Regions from separate parts of the Sphingomonas phyllosphaerae 5.2 genome, predicted to be linked through region 1. Evidence: riboswitches for the same ligand, from Rfam matches in the RefSeq annotation. Region 1 holds a riboswitch; the other holds the start of a gene.
The links. Region 1 has a riboswitch for cobalamin ahead of cobW (cobalamin biosynthesis protein CobW). Riboswitches for the same ligand answer to the same signal wherever they lie in the genome.
Positions count from the first base shown of each region.

Region 1 (7,534 bases):
ACACAACAGGCGGGTGGCGGCGCATCGCTGTTCCGCACCGGCGCGGGTGCCTTCTTCCACGATCAGCGCGCCTCCAGCGTCGGTGACATCCTGACCGTCCGGATCAACATCGCTGACAATGCGGCGCTGGATAACAGCTCTACCCGCTCGCGGCGCGGCAAGGAGAACCTCGGGTTGCCCGGCCTGCTCGGACTTGAATCGAAGATCGGCAAGGTGCTGCCCGGCAACCCCAATCCATCCAGCCTTATCGCCACCGACAGCAATTCCGCATCGGGCGGCGCCGGCAACACCTCGCGCAGCGAACAGATCAACACCGCGATCGCCGCGGTGGTGGTCGACGTGCTGCCGAACGGCAACCTCTCGATCGCGGGGCATCAGGAAGTCCGCGTCAACTTCGAACTGCGCGAAGTCGTGGTCCAGGGCATCGTCCGCCCGCAGGATATCGCGCGCGACAACAGCATCCGCAGCAACCAGATCGCCGAGGCCCGCATCGGCTACGGTGGACGCGGCCAATTGACCGACATGCAACAGCCGCGCCTCGGACAGCAGTTGCTCGATGTCATCCTGCCGTTCTGAGGCCCGGATGCAAGCGCCGGGACGACATGGGTCCACGAGTCGGAGGGAGAGAGACGCGGGTCGGCCGGCCGAGCCGATGCACGTCATGGGAGCGACGATCGATCGGCCCGAACTCCTCCAGGTCGTCGAGCGTGCGCGCTCGATCAGGCAAGCTCTCCTGAATCAGCCCGGCGCTTATTCTGTCGCGCGAACCGGCGCCTGGCCTGGCATTCCGCCTGCCCGCATGTCGCTCGCGCCTCGATGAAAACCCGCGCCGTCCTCGCGGATGCCGGGCCGACCGGGCGGCAGCGCATTTGAGGAATTGGCAACGCGCCGCCACGAAGCTAAGACCACGGCGAGGGCCTTTTCGGCGCTCGATGATCGCGCCGGTGCCCCGAAAGGGGCTTGAATGGGAATGCGGTGCGGGGGGCCTCCCCCCAAATCCGCGGCTGTCCCTGCAACTGTGAGCGGTGAGCGAAGGCGTCATGCTCCCTGACCGGAGCGGCCACTGGGATGCGGCATCCACGGATGCACACCTGGGAAGGCGATGCCCGAGCTTTGACCCGCAAGCCAGGAGACCTGCCGGCGATATGGTCGCTCTTGCTTCGATCCAGGGGATGGTCGCGGCACGGTTCTCCGTCTGAGCGACGAACCTGTGTGGCTGGGGCTGCATCGGTGTGCGTTGCGGAGGGCATTCGGCGCCCCGCCGTGGTCGTGCGCCGGCCGACGTGTCGGCCCCCGCCGGTCGTTGCCAGTGCCGCGGAAAACACCATGTCAGCATTCTCACCTGTCGCGAACCTGTCGAAAGTCCCCGTCACCATCGTCACCGGTTTTCTGGGCGCGGGGAAGACGACGCTTATCAGCCACCTGATCCGCAACGCGGGTGGCCGCCGGCTGGCGGTCGTCGTCAACGAGTTCGGCACCCTCGGCGTCGACGGTGACATTCTGAAGGGGTGTGCGATCCCCGATTGCCCCGCCGAGAACATCGTCGAGCTTTCGAACGGCTGCATCTGCTGCACCGTAGCCGACGATTTCATCCCCACCGTCGAGACGCTGCTCGCGCTCGATCCGCGCCCCGACCACATCCTCATCGAAACCTCCGGGCTCGCGCTGCCCAAGCCGCTGCTGAAGGCGTTCGACTGGCCTGCCATCCGGTCGCGGATCACCGTCGACGGCGTCGTCGCGGTGGCGGATGCGGAGGCGGTGGCGAGCGGGCGCTTCGCACCGGATGTCGCCGCGCTGGATGCGCAACGCGCCGCCGATCCCAGCATCGATCATGAAACGCCGCTGTCGGAGGTGTTCGAGGACCAGCTTGCGTGCGCCGACATGGTGTTGCTGAGCAAGTGCGACCTCGCCGGTGCGGGCGGTATCGCCGCCGCCCGCGCCGTCATCGCCGCGGAGACGCCGCGATCGCTGCCCATCCTCGAACTGACCGACGGCGTGGTCGATCCGAGGATCGTGCTGGGCATCGGTGCCGCCGCCGAAGACGATCTCGCCGCCCGCCCCTCGCATCATGATGGCGAGGACGATCACGAGCACGACGATTTCGACAGCATCGTCGTCGAACTTGGAGAAATCGCGACTGCGGACGATCTCGCCGCGCGGGTAGAGGCGCTCGGCCACGGTGGCGACGTGCTGCGCGTGAAGGGCTATGCGGCGGTCGCGGGCAAGCCGATGCGGCTGCTGGTACAGGCAGTGGGTGCCCGGGTCCGCACCCATTACGACCAGCCGTGGCGGGGCGACGAGCCACGCGATACCCGCCTCGTGGTCATCGCCGAGCGGGACCGGCTCGATCCCGCCCTCATCCGGGCTGCGCTGCACGGCTGACCCGCCATGCACGTCGTCTTCCGCGAAGCGCACGGCCTGGAGGAGAGCGCGTCGCCGCGCGATCTGGGGCAGGACGCCGCCGATCTCGTGGTCTTGTCCTTCTCGGACAGCGATCTCGGCGCGTTCGCGGCCGGGTGGCACGCCGCCGTGGCCGCCGCGGCCGCCGCCGGCGACGCCGCGCTGCCCCGCCTGCGGCTCGCCAGCCTCGCCGAACTGACGCACCCGCTGTCGGTCGACACCTATGTCGAGCGCACGCTCGATGGGGCCAGGGGCATCCTGATCCGGCTGATCGGCGGCGCGGCCTATTGGTCGTACGGGCTTCGGCAGGTGGAAACGCTGGCACGGCAGCGCGGGATTGCGTTGGCAGTCATCCCTGCCGACGGGCGTGTCGACGACCGGCTCGATACGATCTCCACCGTCCCGGTCTCGACGCTGCGACGCTTGACGCAGTTATGCGACATTGGCGGCGCTGCGGCGGCGCAGGAAGCGCTGGCGCAATTCGCCCTCGCCGCGGGCTGTTACGTCAGGCCGGCGCCGAGCGCGCCAGCCATCGCGCCGGTCGGCGGTTGGCAGCAGGCAAGCGGGGTCACCTGCCCCGCCGCCTTTGCGTTTACCGCAACGCGGCCGCGCATCCTGATCGTCTTCTACCGCTCATATCTGACCGCCGCGGATCTCGATCCGGTCGCGGCGTTGCAGGCCGGGTTCGAGGCGTGCGGCTATGACGTCCTCGCGCTGTTCGCTCCGTCGTTGAAAGATGCGGAAGCGTCGCCATGGCTGCGGCGGTGGGTCTCCGCGCTGTTACCGGCCGCGATCGTCAACGCCACTGCCTTCTCCGCCACGGACGAAACCGGCGCCACCCCGCTGGACGGCGCAGCGGTGCCGGTGTTCCAGGTCGCGCTCGCCACGTCCGATCGCGCGGCCTGGACGAAGGCGCAGCGCGGGCTGTCGCCGGCCGATCTGGCGATGCACGTGGTGCTGCCGGAGGTCGACGGGCGCGTGTTTGCGGGTGTCGCCAGCTTCAAGGACGATGCGCCGCACGATCCCGACCTGCAGTTCAAGCGCCGCGCGCATCGTGCCGAGCCGGCGCGGATCGCCGCGATCGTCGCGCGCATCCACGGCTGGATCACCCTGGCGCACGCACCCGCGGCGCAGCGCCGGCTCTGCCTCGTCGTCTCGACCTACCCCGGCAAGGCGCAGCAGATGGCGCATGCGGTCGGGCTAGATGCGCTCGCGAGTGTCGCGGCGATTCTCCACGATCTCGCTGCGGCGGGCTACGGGGCCACGCCCTGCCCGGCCGATCTGCCGCGGCTGCTCGCCACCGAGACGCTTGAATGGACGATCGCGGACTATCGCACTGCGCTGCGCTGCCTTCCCGCCAGCTTGCAAGCCGAGGTGGCCGCCGCATGGGGGGCGCCGGAAGACGACCCCGCGCTCGTCGACGGGCGGTTCCGGTTCGGTGCGATCAGCTGCGGCGAGATCATTGTCGCATTGCAGCCCGAGCGCGGCCAGCCGGATGGCCGCATCGGGGAATATCACGATCTATCGCGCTGCCCGCGCCATGCCTATATCGCCTTCTACCTGTGGCTGCGTGCGCGCGGGATGCAGGCGCTGGTCCATATCGGGGCGCATGGCACGCTCGAATGGCTGCCCGGCAAGGCAGTGGCCCTATCGGATGCGTGCTGGCCAGAGGCGCTGACCGGCGCGCTGCCGATCGTCTATCCCTTCATCGTCAATGATCCCGGCGAGGCCGCGCAGGCCAAGCGGCGGATCGGGGCGGTGACGCTGGGCCACGTCCCGCCGCCGCTCGCTCGCACCGGCACTGCAGCGGGTCTGGGCCGACTGGAAACGCTGCTCGACGAATTCTCGAACGCCGATGGGCTGGACCCGCCGCGCCGGGCGCGGTTGCGCGGCGATATCCGTGACGAAGCGCGGGCGCTGGGGCTGGACGGGGTGCTCGGGCTCGGCGCGGCGGCGTCCGATGCCGAGGCGATCACCCGGATCGATACGTTCGTGTGCGATGTGAAGGACAGCCAGTTCGGGGACGGGCTGCATGTCTTCGGGCGCGGCGAACACGGCGCGGCGGAGCGCGACGGGCTTTTGATTGCGCTCGACGGGCGGCGGGTCGCCGCCGGTCCGTCGGGATCGCCGTGGCGCGGGCGGCGCGACGTACTGCCGACCGGCCGCAACCTCTACACCACCGATCCGCGCGCGGTGCCGTCACGTTCCGCGCAGGCGCAGGGCGTGCGGCTCGCCGACGAGCTGATCCGCCGCCACCTGCAGGATCACGGCGATTATCCGCGGACGATGATCGTAGACCTCTGGGGATCGGCGACGATGCGCACCGCCGGCGAAGAGTTCGCGATGGCGCTGCACCTGCTCGGCGCCGCGCCGGTGTGGGACATGGGCTCGGAGCGCGTCACCGGCGTGGAGGTCCTCCCGCTCCTCGTGCTCGACCGTCCGCGCATCGACGTGACGCTGCGCGTGTCCGGGCTGTTCCGTGACGCTTTCCCGACGCTGTGCGCGATGTTCGGACAGGCAGTGCGCGCGATCGCGCTGCGCGACGAACCGGCCGACCGGAACCCGTTCGTCGGCGTGCCCGCCACGCCGCGCGTCTTCGGTCCCGCGCCCGGCCGCTACGGCGTCGGGCTGGGCGACGCCGCCGACACCTACACGCCCGACGCGCGCCGCGCCGCGGGCGAGGCGTGGCTCACCGCATCGTCGCATGCGATCGACGGCGGGGAAGACCGTGCCGATCCCGTTGCGCTGCGTGCCCGCGTCGCCGCGGCCGAGCTGTTCGTCCACGTTCAGGACCTGCCCGAGACCGACCTGCTGCTCGCCGCCGATTATGCCGCGCATGAAGCCGCCTTCGCCGCTGCGCAGGCGATCACCGGCGGTAACGCCCGCCCCTACCATCTCGACGCGACCGATCCGGATCGGCCCCGCGCACGAACGCTGGCGGAAGAAATCGCGCGCGTCGTGCGCGGCCGTGCCGCGCATCCCGGTTGGATCGCCGGCATGATGCGACACGGCTTCCGCGGGGCCGCAGAGATCGCAGCCACGCTCGACCATCTCGGCACCTTCGCGCACCTCGCCGGCGCGGTCACGACCGAGTCATTCGACCTCTACTTCGACGCGACGCTCGCCCGCGACGATGTCCGCGCGTTCATGGCGCAGGCCAATCCCGCCGCACTGGCTGCGATGGATGCCCGCTTCGCGGCGCTTCGCGCGGCGGGGCTGTGGCGGACGCGCCGGAACTCGATCCTCGCGCGATTGGAGGGCGCGGCATGAGCGCGACGCGCGGCTGGTGCCCCACCGCGTGGCGGCCGATGGCCGCGGGCGACGGCCTGCTGGTCCGCGTCCGCCCCGCGCTTGGGCGATTGACGCGCGACCAGATGCTCGGATTGTGCGCAGCGGCGCTCGTCCACGGTAACGGCCAGATCGACGTCACCAACCGCGCGAACCTGCAAATCCGCGGCGCGACGGAGGCAAGCTGGCGACTGCTGCTCGCCGAGCTGGTGGCGCTCCGGCTGGTCGATCCCGATCCCCAGCGTGAAGCGCGGCGTACGATCCTGCTCGCGCCCGACTGGACGCATGGCGACGATACGCACCGCATCGCGGACGAACTGGAACGGCGCATCGCCATGTTGCCGCCGCTGCCGGGCAAGTTCGGCTTCGCGATCGACGCCGGCCACGCCCCGCTGCTGACCGCATCGCCAGCCGACGTCCGTATCGAACGTACGACCGGCGGCGCGTTGATGCTGCGTGCGGAGGGGCGTGCCACCGGCACGATCGTCGCGCCGGGCGCCGAGGTCGATGCGCTGATCGCCATTGCGGACTGGTTCGTCGCCACCGGTGGCCGCGACGTCGGCAGGATGGCGCGCCACGTGGCGCCGCTACCCGGCTGGGCGAACGGCGAAGCACGCCCGGCGCCGCCATCCCGTCCCGTGGCTGCGGGCGGCCATCCACTCGGCGCTGTGCATCCGCTTGCCTTCGGACGGATTGACGTCCCGTCGTTCGCCGCATCGCTGTCCGCCGGCGCGACCGCCGTGCGCACCACGCCATGGCGGTGCCTGCTGATCGAGGGCGACGATCGCGTACCGGCGCCGGATGCGCTCGCTGCCGTCGATGCCTGTGTGGGTGCCCCCGCTTGTCCGCAGGCGACCATCGAAACACGCGCGCTCGCCACCCGCCTCGCGCCGGCCATCGTCGGCACATTGCACGTATCGGGTTGCGCGAAAGGCTGCGCACGCGCCGCACCGGCCGCGGTCGTCCTTACCGGCCGCGACGGCCGGTACGATCTCGCCCGCGACGCCCGCGCCGACGCTCCACCGGCCCGCTGCGGGCTCGACGCGCGGCACGTCCTCCAATTGTTCGGAGTCAACTGATGCCCCACGTCTACGAGACGGACGGCGCCGCCATCTATCGCCAGTCGTTCGCCACCATCCGCGCCGAGGCGGCGCTGGCGCGCTTCGACCGCGATGAGGAACCGGTCGCGGTGCGAATGATCCACGCCGCCGGACTGGTCGAACTGGCCGCCCACATCCGCTTTTCGCCGCGCTTCGTGACGACTGCCCGCACCGCGCTGGCGGCCGGCGCACCGATCCTGTGCGATGCTCGGATGGTGACGGAGGGGATCACCCGCGCGCGCCTGCCGGCCGACAATCCCGTGATCTGCACGCTGCACCACCCCGATATCCCGGAGCGTGCGCGCACGATCGGCAACACCCGGTCGGCGGCCGCGCTTGAGCTATGGCGTCCCCATCTGGCCGGCGCGCTGGTCGCGATCGGCAATGCGCCGACCGCGCTTTTCCACCTGCTCAACATGCTTGAAGACCCGGACTGCCCGCGCCCGGCAGCGATCATCGGCTGCCCGGTCGGCTTCGTCGGTGCGGTGGAATCCAAGGCGGCGCTATGGGCGGAACAGCCGGTTCCATGCACCGTCATAGAAGGACGGCTGGGCGGCAGCGCCATCACCGTTGCTGCGATCAACGCGCTGGCGAGCCGCACGGAATGACGTCGGCGATGCTCCACGGCGTCGGCCTCGGCCCCGGCGCGCAAGACCTGATGAGCGTCCGCGCCGACCGGCTGGTACGCGGCGCTCGCCATGTCGCTTTCTTCCGGAAAGCGGGGCGCGCCGGCCACGCCCGCCGCA
Region 1 covers NZ_ATTI01000001.1:1,913,798-1,921,331, reverse strand. The annotation lists gene flgH (flagellar basal body L-ring protein FlgH) at 1-576, shown strand, start outside; cobalamin riboswitch at 926-1,157, shown strand; gene cobW (cobalamin biosynthesis protein CobW) at 1,327-2,382, shown strand; gene cobN (cobaltochelatase subunit CobN) at 2,389-5,670, shown strand; gene SPHPHY_RS0108970 (cobalamin biosynthesis protein CobG) at 5,667-6,767, shown strand; gene SPHPHY_RS0108965 (precorrin-8X methylmutase) at 6,767-7,396, shown strand; gene cobI (precorrin-2 C(20)-methyltransferase) at 7,393-7,534, shown strand, end outside.

Region 2 (7,534 bases), 500 kb from region 1:
TGTGGCGGACCGCCGACAAGGCGCCCGACGCCGCCGAGGCGATGAAGGTGACCGCGCAGGACCTGAAGGGGCTTGGCGTGATCGACGCGATCGTGCCCGAGCCGCTGGGCGGCGCGCACCGCGACCATGATGGCGCGATCCGCGCGCTGGGCGACTGCATCGAGCGGATGCTGCGCGACCTTGCACCGCTGACGCCCGACGCGTTGCGGCATGACCGCCGCACGAAGTTCCTGAAGATGGGTCGCGTCGCCTGACACAGAAAGGGCGGCGGAACCTGAGTTCCGCCGCCCTTTTCGGCATATGTGCGGCAACTCTTACGAGTTGCTTGCCATCTTGCTCGACACGTTGCCGAAGGTGTTGCTGAGCTGGGTGCCCAAGCCCTTCATCGCTGCGATCGCAGCAACGGCGATCAGCGCAGCGATCAGGCCGTACTCGATCGCGGTCGCACCCTTGCTGTTCTTCAGGAACGAACGAATCTTCTGCATGTCGATTCTCCAGTTAATACTTGAAATCTTCGGTACCCGCCGACGTCCTGTTCACAGGGCCATCGATGACTGTTCTAAGATCGCAGGGTTGATAAACATTTAAGCCAGTCACGGGATTTCGTCGTTCGATCAGCGAGTAGTGACCAGATAGCTGTTGATCCTGTCGAACGTCGTTGCGATCGTCGTGCCGACCTGGGTGAGACTGGCGGAAATGCCGAGTGCGATCACCGCCAGGATCAGACCATATTCGATCGCAGTCGCACCGCGCGTCTGCCGCAGCAGCGAGCGGATGATGCCGAGTGGCGAGCGTGCGATGGACAGGCGTGACATGGCTGGCAGGATAAAGCCTAACGGTTAAGGAAGGATCGACCCCGATGCTGGTAGTCGCCGCAGCGCTGATCGACGGACACGGCCGCTGCCTGATGCAGCAACGCCCGCACGGCAAGCGGCACGGCGGGCTGTGGGAGTTTCCCGGCGGCAAGGTCGAGCCGGGCGAACACCCGGCCGACGCGCTGGTGCGCGAACTGGCCGAGGAACTGGCGATCGAGGTGGCGGTCGCCGCGCTGGAGCCGGTGGGGTTCGCGACCGACATGCCGGTGACGATGCTGCTGTACCGCTGCACCGCGTGGCACGGTGCGCCGCTGGCACTTGCGGCGGAGGCGCTGCGCTGGGACGTGCCCGAAGCGCTCGCGGCGCTGCCGATGCCGCCGGTCGACGTACCGCTGCTCGCCGCGCTTGCCCGGTCGTTGCGGGGCGGCTAGGCGTAGGCCCGCGATCAGGCGAGGGAATCCGGTAGGCGACGATCCGGAGCTGCCCCCGCAACTGTGACCGGCGAGCCTCTCGCCCCCTTGCGTGCCACTGGATCCGCCGCGATCCGGGAAGGCCGGGCGGCAGGCGACGACCCGGGAGCCAGGAAACCTGCCCGGTCGCGGTTGTCCTTCGCGCGGACGGGGTGTGCCGGGCGATCGGGGAAATTTTCCCGCGCGACGACGGACGAGTCGGGTCGGCGTGGGAGTTTCGTGGTTGCGAAGGATCGGGATAGCGGCGCGTGGGGCGTTGATGGCGACGGCACCGTTGCTGCTGGGGGCGGCGACGCCTCGTTATCCGCGCATCGTGTCGATCAATCCGTGCCTCGACGCGATCCTGATGCAGGTAGCCGACGCCCGGCAGATCGCGGCGATCAGCATTTACTCGCAGGATCCGCGCGCGACCTCCATTCCACTGGCACAGGCGCGCCGCTTCGCAGCGACGTCTGGCACTGCCGAAGAGGTGGTGGCGCTCCGCCCCGATCTGGTCGTGGCGGGCGGGCATGTCGCGCCCGCGACGGTGGCGGCGCTCGCGCGGCTGCACGTCCATCTCGTGCAATATCCTGTCCCGGCGGACGTTGAGGAGAGCGCGGCGCAGGTTCGCGCGGTCGCGGCGGCGATCGGGCACCCGGATCGGGGCGTGGCCTTGTCGGCACTGATCCTGGCGTCGTCCCGACCGGTGTCGGGAAGGAACATCCCGGCGCTGATCTGGGGTGCGGGCGGGCTGGTGCCCGGCGCCGGCACCTTGCCTGACGACCTGCTGCGCCGTGCCGGGTTCTCCAACGCCAGCAGCGCCTACGGGCTGCAACGCTGGGACATCCTGCCGCTCGAATATCTCGTGGCACGGCCGCCGCGCGTGTTGCTGTCGGTCGCCGCGGCGGAGGGTGGCGGCGAGCGTGCCGAGCGGCACCCGGCGCTCGCACGATTGGGAAAGCGGATCGCGATCGCGCCGTTCGCGGCGCGGCTCATGAACTGCGGTGGACCGTCGATCATCGCGGCGATGGCGCGGCTGCGTACCGTCCGTGCGGAGCTGGTGCGATGACGCGGCTGTCGTGGTGGCTGCTGGCCGGCGTACTGCTCGCGGCGGCGCTGTCGCTGGCGGCCGGCAAGGTGTGGGTGCCGCTGGACGCGTGGACTGCCGCCGACCCGCGCTCGATCATCATCGTCGAGCTTCGCCTGCCGCGTACGATTCTGGCGCTGGCGGTCGGCGCCGGGCTGGGCGTGTCGGGCGCCGCGATGCAGGGTTATCTGCGCAACCCGCTCGCCGACCCCGGGCTGTTCGGCGTATCGTCGGGCGCGGCGTTCGGCGCGGTGTGCGCGCTCTATTTCGGCTATGCCGTGCAGGCATGGCTGCTGCCGGGCTTCGCGCTGGCGGGCGCGGCGGCTACGATGGCGGCATTGGCGTTGATCGCCGGGCGCTCGGGCAGCCTGATCCTGTTCACGCTTGCCGGGATGATCCTGACCAGCATCACCGGATCGCTGACCGCGCTGGCGATCAGCCTGGCGCCGACGCCGTTCGTCGCCTCCGAGATCGTGACGTGGCTGATGGGCGCGCTGACCGACCGCAGCTGGGACGACGTGCGGGTCGCCGTTCCGTTGATCGCGGCCGGCATTGCGCTACTTGCGCGGACCGGCCGGTCGCTCGACGCGCTGACGCTGGGCGAGCAGGCGGCACGATCGATGGGGGTCGATCCGCGACGGTTGCAATTGGCGGTGATCGCCGGGATCGCGCTGGCCGTCGGTGCATCGGTGGCGGCGGCGGGGATCATCGGCTTCGTCGGCCTGATCGTGCCGCATCTCGTGCGGCCGTTTGCGGGGCATCGGCCGTCGGCGACGTTGCTGCCGTCCGCGCTGGGCGGGGCGTTGCTGCTGACGGTTGCCGATTGCGTGGTGCGGCTGGCGCCGACGGTCAGCGAGCTGCGACTCGGCATCGCGATGTCGATGCTGGGCGGGCCGTTCTTCTTCTACCTGCTGGTGTCGATGCGGCGGCGGCTGGCATGACCGTCCTGGCGGCACAGCGACTGTCGTTGACGTTGGGCGGCAAGCCCGTCCTGCATGCGGTGGAGGCCGCGTTTGCCGCGGGTCGCGTCACCGCGCTGCTCGGCCCCAATGGTGCGGGCAAAAGCAGCCTGCTGGCGTGCCTGGCCGGATTGCAGCATCCCGTTGCGGGGCGCGCGATGCTCGGCGAGGGCGACGTGCGCGCGCTGCCGGCGCAGCAGCGGGCGCGGCGGATCGGCTTCCTGCCGCAAGCGGCCGACGTGCACTGGAATATCGATGTGGCGACGCTGGTCGGGCTGGGTCGGCTGCCGTGGCGCGGGCGGTGGGGCGAGACCGACGAGGATCGTGCTGCGGTGACACAGGCGTTGGCGGCGACCGGCATGGCCGGATTCGCGCGGCGTGGGGTCGAGCATCTGTCTGGCGGCGAGCGCGCGCGGGCGCTGCTGGCGCGCGTGTTGGCGGGTCGACCGGAGTGGTTGCTGGCGGACGAACCGCTCGCCAGCCTGGACCCCGCACACCAGCTGGAGGTGGGCGCGCAACTGCGCGCGGTGGCGGCGGCGGGCAGCGGCGTGGTGCTGGTCGTCCACGATCTGAACCTGGCGGCCCGGCTTGCCGACGACGTGGTGCTGCTGCGTGACGGCGGCGTGATCGCGGCTGGCCCGGCGGAGACGACGCTGACGGCGACGCTGGTCGGGGAGACCTACGGCCTGACGGTGGAGACGGGGATCACCGCAAGCGGGCAGCGCTACATCGTGCCGGTCGCGACGATGTCATAGCGGCAGCCGACCGGCCAGCCCGACAGCACGGCCCGACAGCACGGCCCGACAGCACGGCATTGTCATCGCGTGGGCGGGGTGGGATAGCGCGCCTTGTCCCGCGCGTCGGCCGGACAGGGAAGGAAGTGCCTGATGGCCGCGTCGGTCGCCTATCTCATCAACCAATATCCCAAGGTCAGCCACAGCTTCATCCGGACCGAGATCCGCGCGCTGGAGGAGCAGGGGGTGACGGTCGAGCGGTTCGCGGTGCGCGGCTGGGACGCGGAGATCGTCGATCCACTGGACCGCGAGGAGCGCGAGCGGACGCGCTACCTGCTGCGTGACGGCGCGATGCCGCTGGCGGGTGCCACGCTGGGGGCGCTGCTGCGGCGGCCGGGACGCTTCCTGTCGACATTGGCCGCGGCGTGGCGATTGTCGCGCGGGGCCGAGCGCGGATTTCTCTACCACCTGATCTATCTGGCGGAGGCGTGCCTGATGCTGCGGTGGCTGACGCGCAGCGGTGCGGCGACGCACGTCCACGCGCATTTCGGCAGCAATGCCGTACTGGTCGCGCTGTTCGTGCGGATGCTCGGCGGCCCACCGTACAGCTTCACCGTTCATGGACCGGAGGAATTCGACAAGCCGTTGCAATGGAAGCTGACGGAGAAGATCGCGCGCGCGGCGTTCGTGGTCGCGATCACCAGCTTCTGCCGCAGCCAGCTGTTTCGCTGGGCAGATGCCGGCGATTGGGGGAAGATCGCGATCGTCCATTGCGCGATCGACCCGCGCTTCGTGGCGGCGCGCACCACGCCCGCACCCGCGAACGACACGCTGGTCTGCGTCGGGCGGCTGTGCGAGCAGAAGGGGCAGTTGCTGCTGGTCGAGGCGGTGGCGGCGCTGCACGCACGCGGTGTGCGCGTGCGGCTGGTGCTGGCGGGCGACGGCGAGATGCGACCGGCGGTCGAACGAGCGATCGCCGCCGCCGGGATCGGCGCGCAGGTGACCATCGCGGGTTGGGTGAACGCGGACCAGATCACCGAAATGCTTCAGGACGCGCGCGCGCTGGTCCTGCCGAGCTTCGCGGAGGGCCTGCCGGTCGCGATCATGGAAGCGATGGCGCGCGAGCGGCCGGTGCTCTCGACCTATATCGCGGGCATCCCCGAATTGGTGCGTGACGGCGTGGACGGCGTCCTGATCCCGGCGGGCGACGTGCAGGCATTGAGCGGGGCGATCGCACGATTGCTGGCGGCGACGCCGGGCGAGATCGCGGCGATCGGCGCGTCGGCACGCGCGCGCGTGCTGGAGCGGCACGACAGCCACACCGAGGCGGCGAAGCTGGCCGCGCTGTTCGCGGGTGTCGCAAGGGAACCGGGAGTCCCGTCGGGGCTCGGCGGATGATGCACGTCGCGCTTTTACGCCGGCGGGCGCAGTGATTCCGCTCCGTCGGGCCTAGCGCGTGCTGCTGCGCTTTCGGTCGACGACTTCCTCGAAGAAGCTGCGGTAGCGCGCCGCGACGTTCGACCATGCGAAGCCTGCGGCATGGGTGCGGCGAGCGTCGACGCCGGCGCCGCTTTCCGCAGCGCGCAAGGCCGTGCCGATCGCGGCGGTGAGGGCGCCGCGATCCTCGGTGTCGCACAGGAACTGCTCGGTTCCGACCACCCAGCGGGTGCGCGCGCTATCCTGCGCCACCACCGGGAGGCCACACGCCATCGCTTCGATGAAGACGTTGCCGAACGGCTCGTCAAGCGAGAGGTGCATGAAGACGTCGCAGGAGCGGTAGAGCAGCGGCATGTCGGTCGCCGCCGCCGTCAGGCGCGTGTAGCGGCCCGGCAGCACGGCCGCGGCGAGCGCGTCGATCGCGGCGCGCTCCGGCCCGTCGCCGGCGCAGACGAGGTGCGCGTCCGGAATGCCGGCGACCGCGCGTACGCCGTCCGCCACGCGCTTGCTGCCGATCAATGCGCTGACCATCAGGACCAGCGGCTTGTCCTCCGGCAGCCCGAAGCGCGCGCGGTCACCGGGGCCCGGAGTGAAGCGGTCGATCGCGACGCCGTTGGGGATCAGCGCGGCGGGCCAGTGCGCGCGCCCCGCTTCGTAATAATCGGGGTTGATGCAGACGAGTCCGTCGCAGCCGAAGAAACGATACTCGCTGTTCTGCGCACGCACCGGCCAGTCGCCGTTCTGCGTGATGAAGACGTGCGCCGGCTTCGGACCGATCAACGGGCGACTGCGCAGCGCCCAATGGACGAACGGGAACGAGCAGGCGACGGTAACGTCGTAATCGCCGGGTCGATAGCGGCGCAGCATCCCGGGAACGAAGCTCGCTTCCTCATAGGACGTATCGTCGCGCAATGCCGGGAGGTGCGGCATCTTCTCGAACCGCTTGCGCGTGATCGCGCCGGCGTGGAGGAAGCGATACGGCGTCCCGGCGCGCGGCGCGCCCGACCCGATCAGGGTCACCGCGTCGCCACCGCGCGCGAGTTCGCTGGCGATCGAGGTGACGGCGACTTCCGCCCCGCGCTCGATCCGGTGCAATCCGGGCAGCGCGAACAGGATCCGCAGCGTCATGCGCGTGCACGCCCGGTGCAGGAAGGCGTGGCCGCGGTGTCGCAACGCGGGACGAGAGGCTTGCGAAGGGGCATCGGGAATACCTGGGACGCCGGCCGTGCCGTTCGGCGGGTCCGGTAGACGGGATGGAGCCCTTGGCTTATGCGTAAAGCCATGACTGAATCAAGTGTCGGCGTCGTCGTGATCGGGCGGAACGAGGGCGAGCGGCTACGTGCCTGCCTGGCATCGCTCAGCGGGGCGCAGGCGCGCGTCTATGTCGATTCCGGATCCACCGACGGCAGCGTCGCGCTGGCCCGATCGCTCGATTTCGACGTGGTCGAACTGGACATGGACCAGCCGTTCACCGCGGCGCGCGCGCGCAACACCGGTATCGCCCGGCTGCTGCGTGATCACCCGACGCTGGAGGCGGTGCAGACCGTCGACGGGGATTGCGAGGTCCGTCCCGACTGGATGGCCGTGGCGCAGGCCGACATGGCGGTCGATCCGCGCCGCGCGGTGGTCTTCGGACGCCGACGCGAGCGACGGCCGGACGCGAACGCCTATCACGCCGCGTGCGACGACGAATGGAACGTGCCAATCGGCGAGGTCAATTCGTGCGGCGGCGACGCGCTGCTGCGGGTCGTCGCCCTGCGCGAGGTCGGCGGCTACAACGACCTGCTAATCGCGGGCGAGGAGCCGGAGATGTGCGTGCGGCTGCGCGCGCGCGGCTGGCGGATCTGGTCGAACGGACAGGAGATGACGCTGCACGACGTCGCCATCACGCGGCTGACGCAATGGTGGCATCGGTCGCGCCGCACCGGCTACGCCTTTGCGGAACTGGCCGCGCTGCATGGTGACGGCGGCGATCCGGGCTGGCGACGGTTACTGCGCAGCGCGCTCGGCTGGACTGCGATCAACATCGCCGCGATCGTAGGAGTGATACTCT
Region 2 covers NZ_ATTI01000001.1:1,411,810-1,419,343, forward strand. The annotation lists gene SPHPHY_RS0106605 (acetyl-CoA carboxylase carboxyltransferase subunit alpha) at 1-254, shown strand, start outside; gene SPHPHY_RS0106610 (Flp family type IVb pilin) at 315-485, opposite strand; gene SPHPHY_RS0106615 (Flp family type IVb pilin) at 615-815, opposite strand; gene SPHPHY_RS0106620 ((deoxy)nucleoside triphosphate pyrophosphohydrolase) at 860-1,246, shown strand; cobalamin riboswitch at 1,268-1,405, shown strand; gene SPHPHY_RS0106625 (ABC transporter substrate-binding protein) at 1,545-2,333, shown strand; gene SPHPHY_RS0106630 (FecCD family ABC transporter permease) at 2,330-3,292, shown strand; gene SPHPHY_RS0106635 (ABC transporter ATP-binding protein) at 3,289-4,065, shown strand; gene SPHPHY_RS0106640 (glycosyltransferase) at 4,198-5,442, shown strand; gene SPHPHY_RS0106645 (glycosyltransferase family 4 protein) at 5,494-6,609, opposite strand; gene SPHPHY_RS0106650 (glycosyltransferase family 2 protein) at 6,763-7,534, shown strand, end outside.
Region 2: it holds a riboswitch for cobalamin, as region 1 does, so the genes downstream of both, SPHPHY_RS0106625 (ABC transporter substrate-binding protein) here and cobW (cobalamin biosynthesis protein CobW) in region 1, are expected to answer to the same signal.